One region of the Sporanaerobacter sp. genome, then DNA from elsewhere that is predicted to be linked to it. Evidence: a T-box and tRNA genes for the amino acid it is inferred to sense, from the RefSeq annotation. Region 1 holds a T-box; the other regions hold tRNA genes.
What was found. A T-box is a leader RNA that pairs with one kind of tRNA and senses whether it is charged. The one in region 1 lies ahead of ACFWUA_RS06865 (proline--tRNA ligase), so its partner is inferred to be a tRNA-Pro.
Positions count from the first base shown of each region.

Region 2: it encodes a tRNA-Pro, which carries the amino acid that the T-box ahead of ACFWUA_RS06865 (proline--tRNA ligase) is inferred to sense. The anticodon was not compared.
Region 3: it encodes a tRNA-Pro, which carries the amino acid that the T-box ahead of ACFWUA_RS06865 (proline--tRNA ligase) is inferred to sense. The anticodon was not compared.

Region 1 covers NZ_CP181252.1:1,422,002-1,429,986, forward strand. Annotated here, with positions in the region: gene disA (DNA integrity scanning diadenylate cyclase DisA) at 1-887, shown strand, start outside; gene ACFWUA_RS06840 (DUF1573 domain-containing protein) at 968-1,384, opposite strand; gene ACFWUA_RS06845 (CarD family transcriptional regulator) at 1,612-2,100, shown strand; gene ACFWUA_RS06850 (PIN/TRAM domain-containing protein) at 2,292-3,389, shown strand; gene ispD (2-C-methyl-D-erythritol 4-phosphate cytidylyltransferase) at 3,496-4,236, shown strand; gene ispF (2-C-methyl-D-erythritol 2,4-cyclodiphosphate synthase) at 4,247-4,720, shown strand; T-box leader at 4,780-4,993, shown strand; gene ACFWUA_RS06865 (proline--tRNA ligase) at 5,043-6,770, shown strand; gene ACFWUA_RS06870 (sensor histidine kinase) at 6,992-7,985, shown strand, end outside.
Region 2 covers NZ_CP181252.1:2,227,752-2,235,736, forward strand. Annotated here, with positions in the region: gene ACFWUA_RS11235 (YggT family protein) at 1-258, opposite strand, end outside; gene ACFWUA_RS11240 (cell division protein SepF) at 281-709, opposite strand; gene ACFWUA_RS11245 (YggS family pyridoxal phosphate-dependent enzyme) at 722-1,411, opposite strand; gene ACFWUA_RS11250 (HlyD family efflux transporter periplasmic adaptor subunit) at 1,431-2,723, opposite strand; gene ACFWUA_RS11255 (hypothetical protein) at 2,835-3,206, opposite strand; tRNA gene ACFWUA_RS11260 (tRNA-Pro) at 3,321-3,397, shown strand; gene spoIVA (stage IV sporulation protein A) at 3,461-4,939, opposite strand; gene ACFWUA_RS11270 (NAD(P)H-dependent glycerol-3-phosphate dehydrogenase) at 5,062-6,090, opposite strand; gene plsY (glycerol-3-phosphate 1-O-acyltransferase PlsY) at 6,123-6,722, opposite strand; gene der (ribosome biogenesis GTPase Der) at 6,724-7,985, opposite strand, start outside.
Region 3 covers NZ_CP181252.1:647,809-655,793, reverse strand. Annotated here, with positions in the region: gene ACFWUA_RS03155 (flagellar hook-basal body protein) at 1-680, shown strand, start outside; gene flgG (flagellar basal-body rod protein FlgG) at 695-1,489, shown strand; gene ACFWUA_RS03145 (rod-binding protein) at 1,503-1,832, shown strand; gene ACFWUA_RS03140 (transglycosylase SLT domain-containing protein) at 1,855-2,691, shown strand; gene ACFWUA_RS03135 (phosphodiester glycosidase family protein) at 2,734-5,592, opposite strand; gene ACFWUA_RS03130 (tRNA lysidine(34) synthetase) at 5,612-6,322, opposite strand; tRNA gene ACFWUA_RS03125 (tRNA-Pro) at 6,530-6,606, opposite strand; gene ACFWUA_RS03120 (COG2426 family protein) at 6,813-7,265, shown strand; gene ACFWUA_RS03115 (hypothetical protein) at 7,329-7,661, shown strand; partial or broken gene lepB (signal peptidase I) at 7,714-7,985, opposite strand, start outside.

The DNA of each region.
Region 1 (7,985 bases):
CCTATCTTTATGAACTGGCAAAGATGGATGGAGCTATAATACTCAGCAGTGACTGCAAAAAAATACTTTATGCCAATGCTCAACTCATTCCAGATCAGTCTATTTTATCAAGAGAAACAGGTATACGCCATAGAACAGCAGAAAGAGTGGCAAAGCAAACGGACACGTTGGTTATAGCTATTTCTCAAAGAAGAAATATCATTACTTTATATAAAGGAAACAACAAATATGTATTAAGAGAATCTAGCGAAATACTAGATAAAGCAAATCAAGCTATACAAACATTGGAAAAATACAAAAATGTATTAAATCAAGATATGGGGAATTTGACTGCCTTAGAGTTTGAAGATTTGGTTACAGTGTATGATATGGTTAAAGTTATTCAGAGATTGGAAATGGTCATGAGAATATCAGATGAAATAGAAAGATATATTTTGGAACTGGGAAATGAAGGAAGACTTATAAGTATGCAATTAGATGAGCTTATGAGTGGAGTGGTGGAAGATGGAATAAATATCATAAAAGACTATTCAAATTGGCCAAATAAATCTCATGACGAAATAAGAAAATCCATAAGAGAACTTTCTTCAGAGGAACTTTTAGACTTTTATACCATAGCTAGGACAATGGGCTATGATGGTGGAATTTCAGCATTAGATACAAGCATTTATCCTAAAGGATATAGGATATTAGGTAAAATACCAAGACTTCCAATAGGAGTATTGGAAAATTTGGTAAAGATGTTTGGGAGTTTTCAAAAAATATTGAAGGCTTCAACAAAAGAATTGGATTTAGTTGAAGGTATAGGTGAAGTGAGAGCTAGGACTATCAAGGAAGCTTTAAGGAGATTTCAAGAACAAATATTTTTAGATAGACACATAATATGAGAGCTAAACTGGGAAGTTCCAATTTAGCTCTTAATTTTATAACCCATGTGAAAGTTTTGTTTTTTATATAAAAAATTTTTTTATTTAAGATTATATATTCCTAGAGTTTTGAGATTGTTGTATTCATTATTAAATATATCGGACAAATTCATTCCTAATGTGTCACAAAGAGCTGCTAAATAGAACAAGTAAGAACCTATTTCTTCTTCTATTTTTTCACTACAAACTTCACATAGCTCTCCTTCTAAATGGCTTTTTAGTGATTTTTTGAGTTCTTCCAAAGATTCACTATTGTATTCTTGTTTTTTTGCATCTATTGAAATACAGCCACAAGAAGTGACGGATTTAATTACAGCTCTGTTAATTCTAGCGTTGTATTCATCTAGTTTAGTGATTATATCTAAAATGCTTTTGTGTCTTATTAGTACATTAGATGTCATTTCTTGAAAAGCATTACAGTTTATATTTGTATCTATGTTTTCAATATTTTTGTCCATTTCTCCCACCCCAGTCAAATTATTTAATTTATATTTTTATTATACTTATGTGGACAAGTCATTGTCAAATAATTCTTATATTTTATTAAATGGTTTGAGAAGAAAATTATTGAAGTAACTTTGAGTTGACAAGATATCATGCTATGTGGTAAAATAATAAATTTGACATTCATTCCCTATTATTGTATACTATTATAGTAGTGAGAATTATATTGGGAGGTTTTGTTATGTTTAATATAGGAGACAAAATTGTTTATCCTATGCATGGTGCAGGTGTAATTGTGGCTATTGAAGAAAAAGAAATATTAGGAAGAAAAAGAAAATACTATATAATGAAAATGCCTATTGGAGATATGAAAGTAATGGTTCCTGTAGATAATGTAAAAGAAATAGGTATAAGAGAGATAATAGATGACGAAGAAATAGAGCAAGTATTTGAAGTGCTAAAAGGAAGTAAGACTAAAATGCCTCAAAACTGGAATAGACGCTACAGATTAAATATGGATAAAATAAAAAGTGGGGATATTTATGAAATAGCGTCAGTAGTTAGAAATCTCATGATAAGAGATGCTGAAAAAGGGTTGTCAACGGGTGAGAGAAAAATGTTAAATAGTGCTAAGCAAATGCTTGTAAGCGAATTAGTGCTGGCAAAGGGAATAGATAGACAGCAAACAGAAACGCTAATAGATGAAGCCATAAATTGCCCTTCACTGTGAATTACCACCACTCATATAAGTGGGTTTTTACTGTTTCCTAGAACATTTTCTAGGAATTAAGTCTTATGCGTCTTTCGTAGGTTTAACTTTGGGCAGTTCCTGTCCTAGATTTAAAAAATCATATAATTATAATTTTTTGTTATATAATTTATTATTATGGAAATATATAATATTAAGGAGGAGGTGAATTTATGGTTGATAAAATTGCTAAATTTGTAATATCTTTAATAGGAGTTCTAATTGGATATGGGATTACAGCTGGATTAAAAAACATTGGAGTTTTGAGATTAGCAGATGGTGGACTTTTTGCATTTTTTGTTTTCGTCATTATAATGGCTATTTCTGGAATTATTTTCTTTTTTTTATCATCGTATTTCATAAAGGGCATACAAAAGTTCATTTATTTTTTAGAAGTGGAAATTCAAAACAGACCTGCATCTGATATTATTTTAGGTTCTGTTGGCTTGATAGTGGGGTTAATTATAGCATATCTTTTAAGTCAACCGTTTTATAACATAAAAGTCCCTTATTTAGGAGTTATAGTTTCTATTGTATTGTATTTGATATTTGGATATTTGGGTATTAAGATTCCAACTAGGAATAGGGATGATTTTACAAATTCATTAAATGGTTTTAAGAAAAATGCTAGCAAAGAAAAGGTAAAGGCTAATAGCAAGTCATCACCTAAAATATTGGATACTAGTGTTATAATAGATGGAAGAATAGCTGATATATGTAAGACTGGTTTTGTAGAAGGACCTCTTATAATACCCGAATTTGTTCTTGAAGAACTTCAACGTATTGCAGATTCATCAGATTCTCTAAAGAGAAATAGAGGAAGAAGAGGACTTGATATTTTAAATAAAATTCAAAAAGAATTAGATATAGAAGTTGTTATTTGTGATAAAAAGATTGAAGAAGTACAAGAAGTGGATTCAAAACTTTTAAAGCTTGCTCAGCAGATGAAAGGAAAAGTTATTACAAATGATTACAATTTAAATAAAGTAGCAGAAGTGCAGGGAATAGAAGTTCTAAATATAAATGAACTTGCCAATGCTATTAAACCAGTAGTTTTGCCAGGAGAAGAAATGGTAGTGCAAGTGATACGAGATGGAAAGGAAATAGGTCAAGGTCTTGCATATCTTGATGATGGAACTATGATAGTAGTGGAAGGTGGTAAAAAACATATTGGGGAGACTATTGATGTTTTAGTGACTAGTGTGTTGCAAACTTCTGCTGGGAGAATGATATTTGCTAAACCAAAATCAGTAGTAGATAGAGCGGTTTAGGGTCTAGTTTTAGACCCTAATATTTTTTGTTTTTAGGATAACATATTTTCGCAAATCTATTTCTGAATATTTTTCAATATGCTATAATGACTAAGAGGTGAAAAATATGTATGAAAACAATTTTGTTTCAGTTGTAGTAGCTGCTGCAGGCATGAGCAACAGAATGAGAAGTAGAATAAATAAGCAATTTATTTTTATTGATAATAAGCCTGTATTAGCTCATACACTGGAAAAATTTGAAATGTGCAAATATGTAGATGAGATAATTATAGTGGCTAAAGAGGACGAAATTGAATATTGCAAAAAAGAAATTGTTAAAAAATATGATTTCAAAAAGGTTAGTAAGGTTGTTAAGGGTGGAAAAGAAAGACAAGATTCTGTATATAATGGATTGCTGGCTTTAGATAAAGAGTGTGAAATAGTTTTAATTCACGATGGAGCAAGACCTTTTATAAAAGTTAAGAATATTGAAGATGGCATTGAAGGAGTAATTAAATATGGAGCTTGTGTTGTAGGAGTACCTGTCAAAGACACTATAAAAATAGTGAGTGACAACAATGATGTAATGAATACTCCTGATAGAAGTCAAATATGGGCAGCTCAAACCCCCCAATGTTTTTTAAGACATATCATTATGCAAGCTTATAAAGCTGCTTTAGATGACGATTTTACTGGAACTGATGATAGTATGCTTGTGGAGAGGATTGGAGTTGATGTAAAGATGATTATGGGTTCTTATGAGAATATAAAGATTACTACTCCGGATGATTTAATAGTTGCGGAATCCATGCTGAAAGGCAAAGAAATTATTTTTAAGAAAAGAAATTTTGTATTTGAAGGTAGATAGGGTGGTTTGTATGAGAATAGGTATAGGATATGATGTTCATAAACTGGTAGAAGGAAGAAAATTAATTGTGGGAGGAGTAGAAATTCCTCATGAAAAGGGACTATTAGGTCACTCAGATGCAGATGTCTTAATTCATGCTATTATGGATAGTATTTTAGGAGCAATGGCTTTGGGGGATATTGGAAAACATTTTCCGGATACAGACATTGCATATAAGGATATATCTAGCATGGTTCTTCTTGAGAAAGTTTATGATATAATGTTGAGTAATGGGTATGAAATTGGAAATATAGACTGTATAGTAGTGGCTCAAAGACCTAAATTTGCACCTTATATACATAATATGAGAGAAAACATAGGAAGAGTTTTAAATATATCTATAGACAACATAAGTATAAAAGCTACTACTACAGAATGGCTTGGATTTGAAGGAAGAGAGGAAGGAATATCTGCTCATTGCGTATGTATTTTGAATAAAAATTAAATTTTTATTTGACATAAAAATCTTTTTTTAGTATTATATTAATAATTAAATTAATTTAATACATTACAGTGAAGGGAAATAGTAAATATGAATGGTCAAAAGAGAGGAAATCATAAGGTGGAAGATTTCTGACCCTCTTTATATTGAACCCGTCCCTGAGTTTTTAGATTGAAAAGAAGTAGGTCTAAACGGTAGTTCCGTTATAACTTTCGAGTGGATTTAAAATGTTAAATCTATTAGAGTGGTACCGCGAAGCATACCTTCGTCTCTATTTTGAGATGGAGGTTTTTTTATTCCCAAAAAGTTAAAGGAGGAATTAGAGATGAGAATGTCTAAATTGTATTTACCAACTTTAAGAGAAGTGCCATCTGAGGCTGAAATACCTAGTCACCAATTGCTTTTAAGAGCAGGGATGATGAGAAAATTAGTTTCTGGGGTTTATTCATATTTGCCTCTTGGGTATAGAGTTATAAGAAAAATAGAGCAAATAGTTAGAGAAGAAATGGATGCTGCAGGTTCACAGGAACTTTTGATGTCTGCCATACAGCCTAAAGAATTGTGGGAAGCTAGTGGCAGATGGGATAATTTTGGTCCTGAAATGTTCAAATTGAGGGATAGGAATGACAGAGAATTTTGTTTAGGACCAACTCATGAAGAATATTTTACAAATCTTATAAAAGATGAAGTGAAGTCTTATAAACAACTTCCCTTGAATTTGTATCAAATTCAAACTAAATATAGGGATGAAAAGAGGCCAAGATTTGGTCTCATACGAAGTAGAGAATTTATCATGAAAGATGCTTATAGCTATGATAAAGATCTAGAAGGACTAGAAGAGTCTTACAAAATCATGTGGAAAGCTTATGAAAAAGTTTTCGATAGACTAAAATTATACTACAAAGTTGTTCAGGGAGATACAGGGGCTATGGGAGGAAAGGTGTCCCATGAGTTCATGGCTATGTCAGAAGTTGGAGAGGGCTTAATTGCATATTGTGACAATTGTGACTATGCTGCTACAGATGAAAAAGCTCAAGTGGTCTATAATATTGGAGAACAGGACAAAGAAGAACTAGATTGGGAAAAAGTTCATACACCAAATGCAAAGACAATAGAGGATGTAGCTTCTTTTTTCAATAGAGGAAAAGATGGATTTGCTAAAACGTTAGTATATAAGGCTAAAGACGAAGTTGTTGTAGTGGTTTTGCCAGGCAATAGAGAATTAAATGAAGTAAAATTGTGCAATTACTTGGGCATAGCAGAACATGAATTGGAATTGGCAGATGAAGAAACTGTTAAAAGAATTACAGGAGCAGAAGTTGGATTTGCAGGGCCTATAGGATTAAAAGAAAAAGTAAAACTATTGATAGATGAAAGAATAACCAAGATGAAAAACTTTATAGTAGGAGCTAATGAAACAGATTATCATATCAAGAATGTAAACTATGGAAGAGATTTCAAAGGTGAAGTTGTAAAAGATTTGTTGCTGATTGAAAAGGGCGATATTTGTCCAAAATGTGGAAAGATACTTAAGATGGATAGAGGAATAGAAGTAGGGAATATATTTCAATTAGGAACTAAATATAGTGAAAGTTTAGGTGCTACTTATTTAGATGAAAATGGCAAAGAAAAGCCATTTGTTATGGGTTCTTATGGTATAGGAGTTTCTAGAAGCATGTCAGCTATAGTAGAACAATATCATGACGAAAATGGAATCATATGGCCATTAGTTGTGGCCCCATATCATGTGATTGTAACTGTAGTGAATATAAAAAGCGAAGAACAAATAAATTTAGGAGAAAAGATATACTCTTCTTTAAAAGAAAGAGGATTAGAAGTATTAATAGATGATAGAAATGAGAGAGCAGGAGTCAAATTTAAAGATAGAGATTTAATAGGAATTCCTATCAGAATAACTGTAGGTAAAAAAGCAGGTGAGAATATTGTAGAATATTCTTTAAGAAGTAGTGATGACAAAATCGAAATACATGTAGATGAAATATTGGGTAAAATTGAAGAAGAGTTTGAAAGAGAAGGATTAAAAATAAATTAGGGCGTTTTTAACGCCCTAATTTATTTTGCGTTGGACAGTTAGAATTCGTTGAAGGAAATTAAAAAAATTAAGAAATTTAATGTGTGTTGGTATTATATTTATCGAAAAAAGCAGTATATTGACGAAAAAAGTTGTATGATAAGCATAAAAATATAGAGGATATTTGTTTACAATGTAGAATATTGATATTGAATTTAATATTGATTGTAGGTGGAAAGTCTATGTTGTATTCAATACCTTGGTATGTTGTACTATTTCAGTCTATTCCTGAGATGTTTCTTACTTTGATACTTGGATTTAAACTATTTAATTTAGATGTGGATATTAGAAAATTTTTTTTGATATCATGTATAGTTTCTATAATTGTATATTTTACGAGAAAAAATGCTACGATTTATGGGATTCACACAGCTATATTTATATTATCTTCTTTAATTTTAATAAAAATGATTTTACAAATAAAATTTACATATTCTTTTATTTGTATTTCAACTAGTTCTTTGATAAATGGATTATTACAAAGTTTAATAGTTCCAATTTTATTTGCAATATTTAAAAGTGATACAGAAAGTTTAATGCAAAATCCATGGCTAAATGTGGTTTATTTTGTTCCTTGTGGGATATTGATGGTTGAATTATATGTATATATAGATAAAAAAAAGATTTACATATTCGACTTAAAAATGTATGAAAATGATGAAAAAACTTTGTTAAAAGATAAATCAATATTGGTATTATTTACAATACTCATGCAAGGAATTCTTATTTTAGTTATAAATCAGACATTTTATTTGTTTTATAAATTTTATGGTTTAGGTAAACAGTATATTTTTATAAACTATGCTATTAGCATACAAACTATTTTTGTTTTGCTATCTATAAAAGGTCTTGGGGATGATATAGAAAATAAGATTGAAATGAATTTTTTAAAAACTCATCTCAAACAAATAGAAGGCTTGTACAATGTGTTGAGAACTCAAAATCATGAACATAAAAGACATATTCAGACCATTCAATCTATGATTTATTTAGATGAGATACAATCTGCAAAGGAATATATTGATGGTTTAAGCCAAAACTATAGTCGAACAGATGATATCATATATGTGGGGAATATGGCCTTGACAGCTCTCATAAATGAAAAGAGAAAAGTAGCAGAAATAAACAATATAGATTTTGGATTTTCCATAAATTGCATCTTAAGTAAACTGAAGA
Region 2 (7,985 bases), 810 kb from region 1:
AATAATTTTTAAAATATAAATAATCAAATTCATAAACAATAATGCAAGTAATGGTGAAAAATCTAAAAAACCTGTATCTATTCCTAATCTTTCCAAAATCATGCTACAAGGCCTTAAAATAGGCTCTGTAACATCATATATAAACCTACTAAATCCACTTCTATAATCTATTGGTAAAAATGATAAAAATATTCTAATGAAAATAAAAACTTCAATTATATCAAATAATATATTTATAGCCTTATAAAAAACAATCATAATTTTTCCCCTTATTTATATTTTACCAAGTAAACAAACCTCTGCTTTTTATATCTTCTTTTAATTGCCCATCAATTTCAACATTATTTGGAGCAAGTATGAAAATGTCTTTTGTTACTTTATGAATATTTCCTTCAAGAGCATAAAGTCCACCATTTATGAAGTCAAATATTTGTTTTTTGCACTCTAATTCTAATTCTTCTAAATTTACAACAACAGTTTTTCTCATTTTTAAATCGTCTATTATCTTCGGAGCATCTTCATAATTTAAAGGTTCATGAACAACTAATTTCATATTCATATTGTTATGAATACTAACTACTTTGTTATTTACCTTTACAGACTGAGGTATATCTAAATCTTCTTCATCGTAATCATCATATTCTTCATATTCCTCATCTAAATCTTCCAACCCCATAAAATACTTAAATTTGTTCATAAAATTTGACATAATATTCCCCCCTTAATATACTCTTTTACCAAATATTGCGGTACCAATTCTTACAATGTTGGCTCCTTCCTCTATAGCCACTTTGTAATCATTAGTCATTCCCATAGAAAAATACTTCATTTCTAAATTTTCATAATTTCTCTTTTCTATTTCATAGCCTAAATTTCTTAAATCTCTAAAAACAAATCTTACTTCTTCTGGATTTTCTGAAAAAGGTGCTATTGTCATAAGACCTTTAATTCTAATATTTTTAAAATCTAGTATGGATTCAATAAATGGAATCACTTCTTCTTTTTTAAGACCAAATTTCGTCTCTTCTTCTGCTATATTTACTTGGATAAGCACATCTTTTATAATATTTTCTGATTCAGCCCTTTTATTTATCTCTTTTGCTAGTGACATTCTATCGAGTGAATGTATTAAGTCAACCTTATCTATAATATATTTTACCTTATTGGTCTGAAGATGTCCTATCATATGCCAATTGACATTTCCTTTTATTTTATCATATTTATCCATTATCTCTTGTACCTTATTCTCACCTATGTTCTCTAGGCCATAACTTATAGCTTCATTTATACTATCCACATCAACAGTTTTGGTGACTCCAACTAAAATAATATCGTCTTTGTTTCTTCCTGAAGCAATCAGTGCACTTTCAATATTCTCTTTTACTCTCAAAAAATTATCTCTTATACTAATTTTAAACACCCCCTCGTTGTCAGTCTATAATCTGTCCTTCCTTAGCCTTTCCACCAGTCAAAAGAATTTCATCAAATACTTTTATGGTTTTAATTTTTTTATCACTTCCTTCAATATCGATAAGATTATTATTGTTTCCCTTAGAAACAATAGCATATTCTTCATTTTGACCTAATATTTTAACTGGTCTAAATCTTATTATTCCACTAATATCTTTAATATAAACACCATTTAAACCATCTTTTTCACAAATAGCTTTTGTAGGAACCTTTAAGCCTTCATTCTTAGATTTAATTATCTTAACATCTACATTCCTCTTTTCATAATAATCATGAAAATGAGTATCAAGCCTAATTGCAACCAAGCCTTGTCCATTTTTAGGCTGTATTTTTATTATTCTGCCCTTTAGTTCTTCATCTCTGCCATCTAAACAAACCGAAAGCATATCTCCTTCTTTTAGAGACTTTATTTCTTTTATGTCATCAACATCTACTAGCAAATACCAATTGTAATTATCCATTATCTTAAATAGTGCATCCCCTACATTTACAACTGATTTATTTTTACTGACTTTAGTTTCTGCTTCTTTATCCCTTATATCTTCTAATGTGTAATTTAAAATATTTTTCCCACTATATATTTCTTCAAACCCATCAATCTTAAAGCTAACAATTCCCGCCTCTTGAGAAAAATAATTCACAGTACTATTTTGTATTTCCTTAGTTAACTCTTCTTTTTTCTTTCTTAAATTATCTAAACTCTGATTGGCAAGAGTGTTTTCACCTATAGCGTTGTTTTTCTTTCCTAACGAACAATATAGCTCTTCTTTCAATTGTGCAGTTTCATCATAATTCCCATTTATTATATTATCTTGAAGTTCCGCAATAACAAGTTCAGTATTCTTTTCAGATTTAATTTCATCTTTCTTTGCTATTTCTTTTTGCTTATTTACCTTTTCTATAGATTCTATCTTTTTATTTACTTCTTCTAGTTCACTTTCTAAAGAGGAATCCTCCTCTTTAAGTGATAACTCAGCTATTTTTGCTCCTACTTTAACTCTCTCTCCTTCATTTTTAAAAAAGCTTATTTCCCCATCTCCGTCAGCTCTATATACTCTTTCATTTCTAACTACAATTCCTAAAAAATGAACACTATCTTCTATAGTACCCTCTTCCACAAGGACAGTTTTTAAATTAGATGCATATAATGCTGGAACACTTCTAAATATCAAATAGATAAGAATAAAAGAAATAAACGCAGCTCTAATCCACTTTTTTCTCTTTCGTTTTTTATCTCTTTTTCCTTTTGACATATTATACCATCCTTCATGAATAATTAACCTTATATACTAATTCTCTATTTCTTCTATTTTTCCTTCAAAACTTTAAAATTTTTTTTAGGTCTTAAGACCCATTTTAAAATTTTAAAAAAACTTTCCATATTTACTTACAATTTTAAATTTAATGATATTATCAATATTTAACTTCCTTATCTTATCATCATGAGTAACCATGAGTATAGCTCTTTCCTTTTTCTTTGCTCCAATAACTATGCCCTCTAATTTTTGCTTGCCTTTTAGTACTACTTTTATTTCATCCCCTGACTTCACCTTGCACCCATCAAAAACAAATTCTTTCATATCAGCTTCATCAATATGTTCTTGAGTTATGGATTTTTTATTTATCAGAATAATATTGTTTTTAAGATATAGTTTTTCTTTAAGTACTGCAAATATATATCCAATGACACTGACCATAAATAACATAAGCAAAAAATACTTAATATATACTATCAATTGAATACCTCCATCTATATTAGTATTTATTATTATTAAGTATAACACATATCTACACTTACTTAAACCTACTTTACAAACACTTAATCCTAATATATAATATAATTATGTCATCGGGATGTAGCGCAGTATGGTAGCGCACAAGTCTGGGGGACTTGGGGTCGCTGGTTCAAATCCAGTCATCCCGACCATAAATAAGAGGATAGAAAATTAAAATTTTCTATCCTCTTATTTTTAAACTTTCCTTATCTATATTAGATTATAATACAGATGAGGCCTCCGCTTCCATCGTTTATTATTCTTTCTAGCGTTTTTCTAATCTTCCGTCTTACATCATCTGGCATCATATCAAGTTTTCCTTGTAGTTGTTCATTTACAAGATCATATAATGACTTTCCAAATAAATTTGATTGCCATATTTTAGATGGATCTCCTTCGAATTCATCTAAAAAGTATTTAACTAACTCTTCACTTTGGCTTTCTGTTCCTATAAGAGGGGATACCTCGGTAGTAATATCTGCTCTTATTAAATGAAGCGATGGTGCTTTAGCTTTTAGCTTTACTCCAAATCTATTCCCCTGCCTATATATCTCTGGTTCATCTAATTCAAGTTCATCTAAACTTGGGCTTACCAAGCCATATCCAAATTCTTTAGCATCTGTCAAGGCCTTTTCTATTTTATCATACTCATGCTTTGCTTGAGATAATTTAGAAATAAGACCTATAAGCTGATAATCACCCTGTATACCATATCCTGTAATTTCTTTCAGAACATTATAAAACATACTATCTTCCAAAACTATATCTATATTAGCTACTCCCTCTCCTAAATTTATCTCTTTAATTCTAGTTTCCTTTATTGTTTCAAGTTCACTTAAAGTTTCTACAACAGAATTTATTTCACTTAACTTTTGAAGAGTTTCAATAGACTCTTTCAAAGATTCTAAAATATTAGATTTTATCCAATGATTTCTATTTAATCCTTCCATCCAACCTGGTAAATTTATTTTGATTTCTTTGACTGGAAATTCATAGAGTATTTTTTCAAATATTTTTTCCACATCAGTTATATCCATGTTTAAGCAATCCACTGCAATTACAGAAACATTGTACTTCTCTTCAAGACTTTCTCTTAAAGCAATTGTACTATCTAAATTGGGATGTTTAGAATTCAAAAGAATTATAAAGGGTTTTTCCAATTCTTTTAGTTCATTTATTACTCTCTCTTCAGCTTTTATGTAATTTGATCTGTCTATATCTGTAATAGAGCCATCCGTAGTAACAACTATTCCAATAGTAGAATGATCTGTTATCACTTTCCTTGTTCCTATCTCTGCTGCTTCTTCAAAAGGTATTTCTTTTTCATACCATGGTGTAGTAACCATTCTAGGTATATTATCTTCTTCATGCCCAATAGCACCTTTAACTAAGTAGCCAACACAATCTACCATTCTTAATTTAAATCTGACATTATCCTTTAGAGTAAGCTCTACGGCTTCATTGGGAACAAACTTTGGTTCTGTTGTCATAATAGTTTTTCCTGCTCCACTTAAAGGTAATTCATCTTTAGCTCTTTCTTTTTTATACTTGTTTTCTATATTTGGAATAACCAACAGTTCCATGAAACGTTTAATAAAAGTTGATTTACCAGTTCTTACAGGTCCTACTACCCCAACATAGATATCTCCATCTGTTCTTTCAGCAATATCTTTATATATGTCAAATTTCTCCACCATTTTACCTCCTTTTCATTGTATTCCAATTATATATTGGTTTCCTAACATTATATATATGTACTTAGCTTGAGAATATGACAGACGCCATAAAAATAAAAGACATACTTATAAGTATGTCTTTACCATTCACTATCTAAAATTTTAGCTATATCTTCCATTTCATGTTTTTTATCTCTAAGCATTAAATTCACAACAGAATTTCTTACATCTTTTCCTTCATAGAGAACTTCATATATTTCTTTAGTAATAGGCATCGTAGCCTTATATCTCAAAGAAAGTTCATAGGCAGATTTAGTAGTTTTTATACCTTCTACTACCATTCCTACACTTTCAACAGCTTCTTCTAAACTCTTGCCCTCTCCTATAAGTATACCAGCTCTTCTATTTCTACTATGCATGCTTGTACATGTAACTATTAAATCTCCAATACCAGCAAGACCTGCAAAAGTTTCATAATTAGCACCCATTTTTTCTCCAATCCTAGCCATTTCAATTATTCCTCTTGTCATAAGAGCAGCCTTAGTATTATCACCGTATCCTAGTCCATCTGAAATTCCTGCTCCAAGAGCAATTACATTTTTCAAGGACCCACCCAGTTCTACTCCTATGACATCAGGATTTGTATAAACTCTAAATTTAGGTGCCATAAATACATCTTGTATATACTGGGCAACCTCCTTTTCTTTTGATGCTACAACTACAGTAGTAGGGATATCCCTTGCAACTTCTTCAGCATGAGATGGTCCTGAAAGAATAGCATACTTATTTTCTGGAAGGATTTCATTAACAATTTCAGAAATTCTCATAAGGCTCTCATTTTCTATTCCTTTTGCCACATTTACAATTATCTGATTTTGTCTTATGCATTTTTGCCCATTTGCTAAAGTTTCTCTTACAGCATGAGAAGGAACGGACATTACTAGAATATCTTTGTCATAAATAGCTTTTTCAAAATCTGAAGTTAAATTTACATTGTTGGGAATAATCACTCCTGGCAAATATTTTAAATTTTCTCTAGATGTTCTCATCTCTTCACATTGCTTGTCACTTCTTACCCATAGATCAACCTCGCATCCTTTTTTAGAAAGAAGTATAGCTAAAGCAGTGCCCCAACTTCCTCCCCCTATAACTGCAATTTTTTCTACCATGTATGTCAAACCTCCTATATTTATTCATTAGTTTATTTTACTTTTTCACCCAATTTTGACTCCTCTCCATTTTTAAGTCTTTTTATATTACTTCTATGCCTAAATATTGCCATTGAAGCTAATACAATTGTACAAATGAAAAATTTCAAGTCAAAAGGTTTCTTTAAAATGATTCCTAAAATCGGTACTAGACAGGTTGCTACTATTGAACCTAGGGATACATACCTTGTCATACCTATGATAGTAAATCCTATAGCTATGCAAATAATAGCTGTAGGTAAATGTAGATATAACATAACGCCAAGTGAAGTCGCAATGCCTTTACCACCTTTGAATTTTAGAAATACTGGCCAATCATGGCCTATAACTACAAACACTCCTGCAATTAATGCTCCATTGTAGCCCATAAAATAATTTCCTATGTTTACAGCAATGATTCCTTTTAAAATATCTAAAATAAATGATATAAGGCCTATTTTAACTCCAAAAACCCTTAACGCATTTGTTGCACCAGCATTGCCACTTCCATACTGCCTTATATCTTTGTTTTTACATGCTTTTCCTAAAATATATGCAGAGGAAAAGTTTCCGATAAAATAAGAAATAATAGCTATAAGTATAATTTTGTTCAAATTAATCCCCCTTTTCTTTAAATTCAAGCTGGATTGGAGTGCCTTCAAATCCAAAATTTTGACGGATCTGATTTTCTAAATATCTCTCATAAGAAAAATGTGAAAGTTCTCTATCATTAATAAATATGACAAACTTTGGTGGTTTAATACCTACTTGTGTTCCATAATATATTTTTAATCGTCTTCCCTTATCTGTTGGTGGCTGATTTAAAATGACTGCTTCATTTAAAATATCATTAAATATACCTGTGCTAATCCTTTTCGTATAGCTACTGTACACTTCTTTTATTAGTTCAAAAACTTTATTTACCCTTTTGCCAGTTTTCGCAGATATTAAAACTATAGGTGCATAGGTAACGAAAGATAAAACATTTCTGACTTCTTTTTCAAATTCCAAATATGTCTTATCTGATTTCTCAATTAAATCCCATTTATTTATGGCAATTATAAGAGCTTTTCCTCTTTCATAAGCATGACCAGCTATTTTAGCATCTTGTTCTGTAACCCCTTGTGTTGCATCAATTATCAATATACATACATCTGATCTATCTATAGCAGTTAAAGATCTTATGACACTATATTTTTCAATATTTTCGTCAATATTTCTCTTTCTTCTGATTCCTGCTGTATCAATAAACACATACTTATCATCTTTGTACTCGAAATAAGTATCTATAGCATCTCTTGTTGTGCCAGGTATATCGCTTACAATGACTCTTTCTTCTCCTAATATACAATTTATAAGAGATGATTTCCCCGCATTTGGCTTTCCAATTACAGCAACTTTAATTGTATCTTCGTCATACTCCGTATCTTTGTCCTCAGGAAAATTTTCTACTACTTCATCTAATAAATCTCCTAATCCTAAACTTTGTCCTGCAGATACTACTACAGGGTCTCCTAAACCTAATTCATAAAATTCGTATATATCAGGAGGTGTTTTTGGTGTATCTATCTTATTACAAACTAATATAACCTTTTTCCCAGATTTTCTAAGCATATTTGCTATTTCTCTATCAGAAGCAGTTATACCTTCTAGCCCATCTACAACAAAAAGTATCACATCTGCTGTATCTATGGCTACCTCTGCCTGTCTTCTAATTTGAGATAATATAGTATCCTCACTATATGGTTCAATACCTCCTGTATCTATCAAAATAAAATATTTATTCAACCATTCAGCCTCTGCATAAATTCTATCTCTAGTAACTCCAGGCTTATCTTCTGTAATTGAAATTCTCCTACCTACTATTCTATTAAAAA
Region 3 (7,985 bases), 770 kb from region 1:
CTTTCTATAGAAATGAAAAAAATGAGTATAAAGTAGATGCGGAAAACTATATAGTTGGGCCAGGTGGAAATCCTATAAAAGGACAAGGTGGAGATTTAGAGGCAATGATACAGGGACTTGTATATAATCCAAGTCCTAGAGTCATAGGTACTATGAGTGCAGGAGTTAATGTGAAAAAAGTTGTGGTGGATTTTAGTCAAGGAGCAATGGTGGAAACTGGTGGGAAATATGATGTAGCCTTGAATGGAAGTGGGTTTTTTAAAGTTCAAGGAGATGATGGTGAAACTTACTATACGAGAAATGGTGCTTTTACTGTGAATGCAAATGGAGAATTGACGACGGTTGATGGCTATAGAGTATTGGGCCAAAATGGACCTATAGTCATAGCTAGAGGAGAAGAATTAAATGTATCTATGCTTGATGTAGTGGATTTGGACAACAAGGAATATCTAAGGAAAATAGGGAATAATCTATATCAAATACCTGAAGATGTAGAAGGGGAAGAAATACCTTTTAGTGGAGAAGTACTTCAAGGTTTTTTGGAAGAATCTAATGTGGATTCTATAAAAGAAATGGTAGAGATGATAAATCTTTTGAGAAATTTTGAATCTTGCCAAAAAGCCATAAGAGTTCAGGATGAAATGCTTGAAAAATCAGCAAATGAAATAGGAAGAGTATAGGAGAGTGAGAAAAAATGAGGGCTATGTGGACTGCAGCTACTGGAATGAGGGCTCAACAGCTAAATATAGATACTATTGCCAACAATCTTTCCAATGTAAATACTACAGCTTATAAAACTCAAAGAGCAGAGTTTAAGGATTTGTTTTATGCCAATATGAAGAGAAGCAATTTGACTGATGAACAAGGCAGACCTGTAAATTTAGAAGTAGGTCATGGAGTGATGCCTACTGCTACTAAAAGGGATTTTAGAACTAGTAGTTTTATAGAAACTCAAAATCCATATGATGTGGCTATAGATGGAGAAGGGTTTTTTGCCATAGAACTTCCCAATGGTGATATTAGATATACAAGAGATGGGAGTTTTAAATTGAGCATAGATGGAGACGAAGGGAAATTGGTGACTTCGGAAGGATATACAGTGCTTAGTGAGGATGAAGATGAAATAGTTTTTGAAAGTGGCTTGAGGGATATAAATATAGATGAATTTGGATATATAACAGGAAAAGATGAAGATGGAGAAATAGTCGATATAGGGAGACTTAAATTGGTGAATTTCATGAATCCTGAAGGGCTTGTAGGGGAAGGAATGAATTTATATAGTGCCAGCGAAGCTTCAGGAGAAGAAATACCAGTGGAAGCGGAAGAGATGAAATCAAGATTTGTATCAGGATATTTGGAAGCTTCTAATGTTCAAGTGGTAGAAGAAATGGTGAAGATGATTACTGCTCAAAGAGCCTATGAGATAAATTCCAAGGCAATACAGACTTCAGATGAAATGCTGCAGATAGTTAACAATTTGAAGAGATAATTGAGGTGACAATATGGAAATTCTTCCAAATGATTTTATCATAAGGCGTACTCCAGATGAGTCTATTTTAGAGAGAAAAATAGAAGGTGCAAAAGAGACCAATAAAGATGAAGAACTTGTGAATGTATGTAAGGATTTTGAGGCTATTTTCATTCATATGATGATGAAAGAAATGAGAAATACTATACCTGAAGATGGATTTATAGAAAAGAGCACTGCTACAAAGATATTTGAAGATATGTTTGATGAAGAAATTTCAAAGGAAGTAGCAAAGAAAGGTCAAGGTATAGGTTTAGCTAAAATGCTCTATGAGCAATTTAAAAGGCAAAATCCAAGCTTGTAATCTTTAAATTGGGGGGTTTTTTATGAGAAGAAAGATTTTATCTTTTCTTCTGCTACTCATGATAGTGGTGGGAGCCTTTAGTACGGCTTATTGTGAAGTGGGCAAAAAATTGTCAAGAAAAGAAACGGAAAAATTGGTTGAAGAAATAGCAAAAAAGAGAGGAATACCTAGTGTTATTTTAAAGGCTATAGCAAATGTAGAGAGTTCTTTTAGACAGTTTACAGACAATGGTACTCCATATACAAGCAGAAGTGGCAATATAGGTATCATGCAAGTTCATAGTAGGGGCTATGATTCGAATAAACTTAAAAATGATCCTGTATATAATATTGAAGCTGGGGCAGATGTCCTTCTTGCCAAGTGGAGATATGCCAATGATAGAATGCCTCAAATAGGAGATATGGATCCAAATACATTGGAAAATTGGTATTTTGCTCTTTGGGCTTACAATGGACTTTTGGAGAGGAATAATCCAAATGTAAATTCAAATACTTATCAAAACAAAATTTATTCAGTTGCAAAAAAACAATATGGGCAAGATATAGTTCCCATCAATAGAGGAAGTATTCCTTCAAGAGGAGTACCAAAAAATAAAACTAAAATAAATCCGCCAAAAGAAACTCATAAAGGTGATATCATCATATACAATAAAGGTGACAAGGTGGTTGCTGATGGGAAAAAATATATAGTTCTTTTGTCTTCTCCCTATGGAAAGGAAATAGGGAAAATCAAAGAAAATACGGAGATGACTATACTAGAAGGGCCAAATCTTAAGAGGGGATTTTATTTTTATAAGGTAAAGACCTCAGATGATAAAACTTACTGGGTATTTGGGAATTGGATAAAAAAGCTTGAATGAAAAAGGTGCTAACTTTAAGTTAGCACCTTTTTCATTCAATTTCTACTGGATTTTAGGTCTTTGAAAAACAGGCTTTATTTGATATGTGATATTGTCTTTATTTACCACAAATTCAGCCATGCTGATATTGTAGATATCTTGAGGATTTGAAACTCCTTTTGAATTTACTTGAATGTATCTAATTCCATCCTTTAAATCGGTATTAGTTCCATTTCCTCCATAAACTACCCAAACATCTTTTCCATTTAATTTGACTTCAGAAAGTATGCTGTGTAGAAGTTCTGCTTCAAGTTTATCAGTGAATCCTCCATTGCCAAATATTGGAGTTGGCAATATGACAACTATATTTTTTTCTTTTGCATTTTCTAAATCATGTTTAAGCCATAGCCATTGTTCTGGATTTGTAGCTCTAAGTCCATTTTTGGAGCTATCAGCTTTGATGAAGAGTACATTTCCATATCTATAAGGTTTGTATCCACTTTTTACATCAATGATTGTTTTAGGTTTTAGGCCTTTCTTGAAATCAGCTGTGCTACCACCCATGAATATAGCTAAATCGTGTTTGTTTACATTGGATTTGATTTTGTCACTAGCTTTATATTTAACTACATCGTCTAAATTTTGTGGAGCAGAGGTGACTATAAAGGAAAAACCATTTTTATCTTTTTTTACTTCCTTATTTTTCACATCAGTCATATTACTGGAGGCAGGTAGTACCATATTTTTATATGATGAAGGATATATGGCTACAAGGCCATCCATGTAAATTTCTCCGCTGCCTTTTTTTACAGGATCTGTTTCTACTAGATATATTTTATTTAAAGTGATTGGATAAGTAATATTTGAAGGAATATCAGCTGTGATATATTGCCATCCTGTCCAATCCACTACTTTTGCAAAATCTATATTGTATTCAGTACCATTTTTATCTGTGATATTGCCTCTAAGCCAAGAGTTTCCTTCATCTCCATATACCCAAAGACCTAGCTTTTTAGGATTTCCATCTAGTAGTATTCCCTTTTGATCATTAGGATTTAAGTTGACATAAGCGGCTCTAGTCTTATCTCCTACTGTAAAGTCATATTTAAGACTTAAAGAGCCATTGCCTTCTTTGGCTTCACTTACCAATCCAATACTTCCTGAGACTTCAGCTGGATAAGAAGAAAAAGATACTCTATTTAAATCTTCAAAGGATTCAATAAGAACTCCCTTGCTTCCTACAGCCACTAATATATTTTCTACCCCATCTCCAATTCTAGCAGTGATGGCACCAGAACTTGGTTCGCTACTACTGTAGAATATGCCATTTTCAACTCTTCCAACATCTCCTATGATTTCCCATTTTACATCTTCAGGATATACTATTGCATCAAATCCATCTCTATCTTTTCCATAGAAAACTCCTAAGTTCTTTTGACTATTTATATCTATAGTGAATTTATCTATATCTGAAACTATATCTCTTACAGTTTCAAACACTTGAATATCGATAGAAGAAGTGATACCTTCATAGTTTGCAATTACTTTGCCTTTTCCAGTGGATAGGGCTTTTAATGTATTTCCATTGAATTCACCTTTGATTCCTTCTACAGTATAGGTGACTTTTTCTTGATCTACTTCTATAGGATTTTTGTATTCATCATATCCTTTTATATTAAATCTTCTTGTAGTATTTAAAAACATATTCTTGTCATCAGTTGTGACTTTTATACTAGAAAGATTTCCCTTAGGTGCATTTGAAAATACTCCTACACCATTTATAACTTTTCTTTCTCCTCCATCAGAAGGTTTGTTGACAACTTTTACATTTTCTTCATCTACATATTTAACTGCCATAGTAGTAGAGCCACCGCCATCAAATAGCAGTGCATCATTGGCTCCCAATTCTTTCATTATGGACCCAAAGGTTTTTCCAGTGACTCCCTTGAAAGATGAATCTCTACCATCTATAGTTGCAATGATAAGTTCTTTGCCATCTTTAGAAATTCCTATTCCTGTTCTTGGATCTAATCCATTTGCAGCTATGTCTGTATTCATTGGAACCCCATTTTTAAGGATTATGCTTCCGCCGCCAATTGCCATCTTTATATTTTCATAGTTTGGAGTAGTGGAAAGTTTAAGTTCCACTGTGTCTCCTAAGTGAAAATTATTTAAAAGCCTTTCTTCTACTCTTCCCCTTCCAGCAAGTATGTAGCCATTTTCAGGGATATCTACTGGTGGTTGCCCAATTCTTACATCAGTTACAATATTGTCTACTACTACTATTTCTATAAGGTCTTTGTGAAGTTTATTTCCTATGGATTTAGCTCCCCAGTGTTTGTTGTAGAGCATTACTTCTTCATAGGCTTGACTAACTTTGTTTATAGCTGAAAGAATGACTTCTACTCCTGTAGCAGAAGATACAGCTGCAAGTCTTTTATCAAAATAGGTAATTGAAGCATTCTTGCTATCTGTAAGTACAAAAGCAGGTTTTGCATATTCTTTTGCCATTGGAGATGATATGATTTCACCATCATTTATCAAGGTGCCTATTGGACTTGGAAAAGGTTTATACTCAAAGAAATCCCCATTGACTCCAGCTATGGCATTGGACTCCTTCACCATAGTGCTCACCTTTTCTCTGCTTGAAATTCCCTTGCTGCTAAATAACCCCTTTATTTCTGTATACTCATCTTCTAAATTTACTCTCAATACATTTATATTCCACCAACCCTTGTTGGTAAACTTAAGTACATTTTCATGAACTACCCCACTGGAAAGATCTTCTGCGTTTGTTGTTTCATATATTGTATAAGTTTGATCTTGTGTCTTTTTTGCTTCAGCTATTGAAAAAATATTGCCACTAAGAATTAACGATATTGCAATTAAACTTACTAAGAACTTCTTAAAACTATTGTTCATTTCTCCACCTCACTTTTCATTAAAACCAAAGATTTAGTTCTTCGCCATTTTGTATCGCCCTAAGGAGCCTATCTCTGCACCCAGGAATTTCTTTGTATATATTTTTTAAGAGATTGTGAATGTATTCTCTTTTGGTTTTCTTGTCGACAGGACAAGGGTTTTTAACTACTGGGATTTCATATTTGTTTATGGCTCCTTTTATGTCATATTCCGACAGATATAAAAAAGGACGAATGACATATAACTGTTTTCTATCTAGATAGGTTAAAGGCTGAAGGGTATTTATTCTTCCTTCATAGAGCATACTTAAAAAAAGGGTATCCAATGCATCATCTCCATGATGGGCCAAGGCAAGCTTGTTGAAATCTTTTTCCTTAAGGGAATTGTGTATGGCACCTCTACGCATATTGGCACAGAGAGCACAGGGGTTTTTTTCTTTTCTTGCTTCAAATACTATATCCTTTATATTTGTTTCCTTGAGATTGAAAGGCACATCAATACTTTCACAATACTTTCTTATGGTTTCTGTATCAAAATCTTCATATCCAAGATTTACTGTGAAAGCTTCCAATTCAAAGTTTTCTGGACTAAATCTCTGATAGAGTTTTAGTGCATATAAAAGGACCATACTGTCCTTTCCACCAGAAAGCCCTACTCCAATTTTATCACCATCTTGAATTAAGTCAAAATCCTCGATAGCTCTTCTCATAGCTCCCAATATTTTTTTCATCACATCAACCTTTCTAAAAGGGTACCTTTGAAGATAATTATATAATTATAATATATCAAATAGGTTACAAATACATTACAATACTTTGACAATGTCCACCACGGGGACGTTTCGTTTGGCTGGACGATTTATGACCCACAGCATAGAACTTTTCTAGATATCATAAAAATAAAAAAAGAAGGATTGAGTACTCAATCCTTCTTTTGGTGGTCGGGGTGGAGGGATTCGAACCCCCGGCCCCATGGTCCCAAACCACGTGCGCTACCAAACTGCGCTACACCCCGTCAACCGCCGACTCTTATAGTATAGTGGATTTTCACTTCCAATGCACATATTAAAAATAGTGAATATATAAAAATATAATAAAATATCGCTTTAAATCTACATTATTCTCGCTATTTCTCACTATTTTAAAATATTTTTTAAAGTTTAAAGGTTTTTTTTCTAGTGTATAGAATATAATAAACTAATACGCTATAGGAGGATTGAGATGAGTGAGGAACTAAAAGTATTTATAGTAGCTGCAATGCCACTTTCTGAACTAAGAGGGGCGATACCCCTTGGAGTATCTTTGGGACTAAGCCCTATTGAAAGCACAATCATAAGTATATTGGGAAACAGTATTATAGTTCCTTTTTTACTTAAATTGTTGGAGCCTGTGATGAATTTTCTTGAAAACACAAAGCTATTTTCTAAAGCTGTAGCATGGGTGAAAAATAGAACTCTAAAGAGAAGTAGAGATAAGATAAAAAAATACAGTATATTGGGTTTATTTATATTGGTAGCAATACCCTTGCCAACTACTGGAGCTTGGACAGGATGCATCGCAGCAACACTACTTAAATTGAATTTCAAAAAAGCACTAACTGCAATTATATCCGGTGTCATAATGGCCGGTATCATAGTATTTACTCTGACTTACAATATAGTGTCAATTCTTTGAAAAAACAATATAAATCTACAAAAGCATATGATATAATTGTTTTAATAGGAGGGAAGTCACGGTATGGAAGATAAAATTTTTGAGTTAATGGAAAAAATGTATATTGAATTTAACCAAAGATTTGACACTATAGAGAAAGACATAACAGACATAAAGGGGGATGTAGCTGGATTAAAAGGGGATGTAGGTGGATTAAAAGGGGACGTAGCTGGATTAAAAGGGGATGTAACAGGCATAAAAGGAGGGCTTAAAAAAACAAATGCAATGATAGAGCATGAGATTATGCCTAAGATAGAAGCATTGTTTGATGGGCAAATACAAAATTCTCAACAATTAGAGAGAATAGAAGCCAAAGTATCAAAACACGAAGATATAATTATGAGAAAAATCAAATAACACAAGGGGACTGACCCCTTGTGTTGCATCTAAAAACAATGGCAAGGTGAAATTAATTCACTTTGCCAAATTTATTAAATGGATAAAATCTAAATGGTACAATTGCTTTAATACTTGAAACATCAATACAACCAACTTCAGGACTTCTACTGTCAAAACTATTATCTCTATTGTCTCCCATTACAAATACTTTATTATATGGAACAATTATATCAATATCACCATGAGTATAATCAACCTTGATATAAGGTTCATCTAATAAAACATCATTGACATATACTTTACCATTTGTGATAACAATTTTGTCGCCTTCAATACCAATTA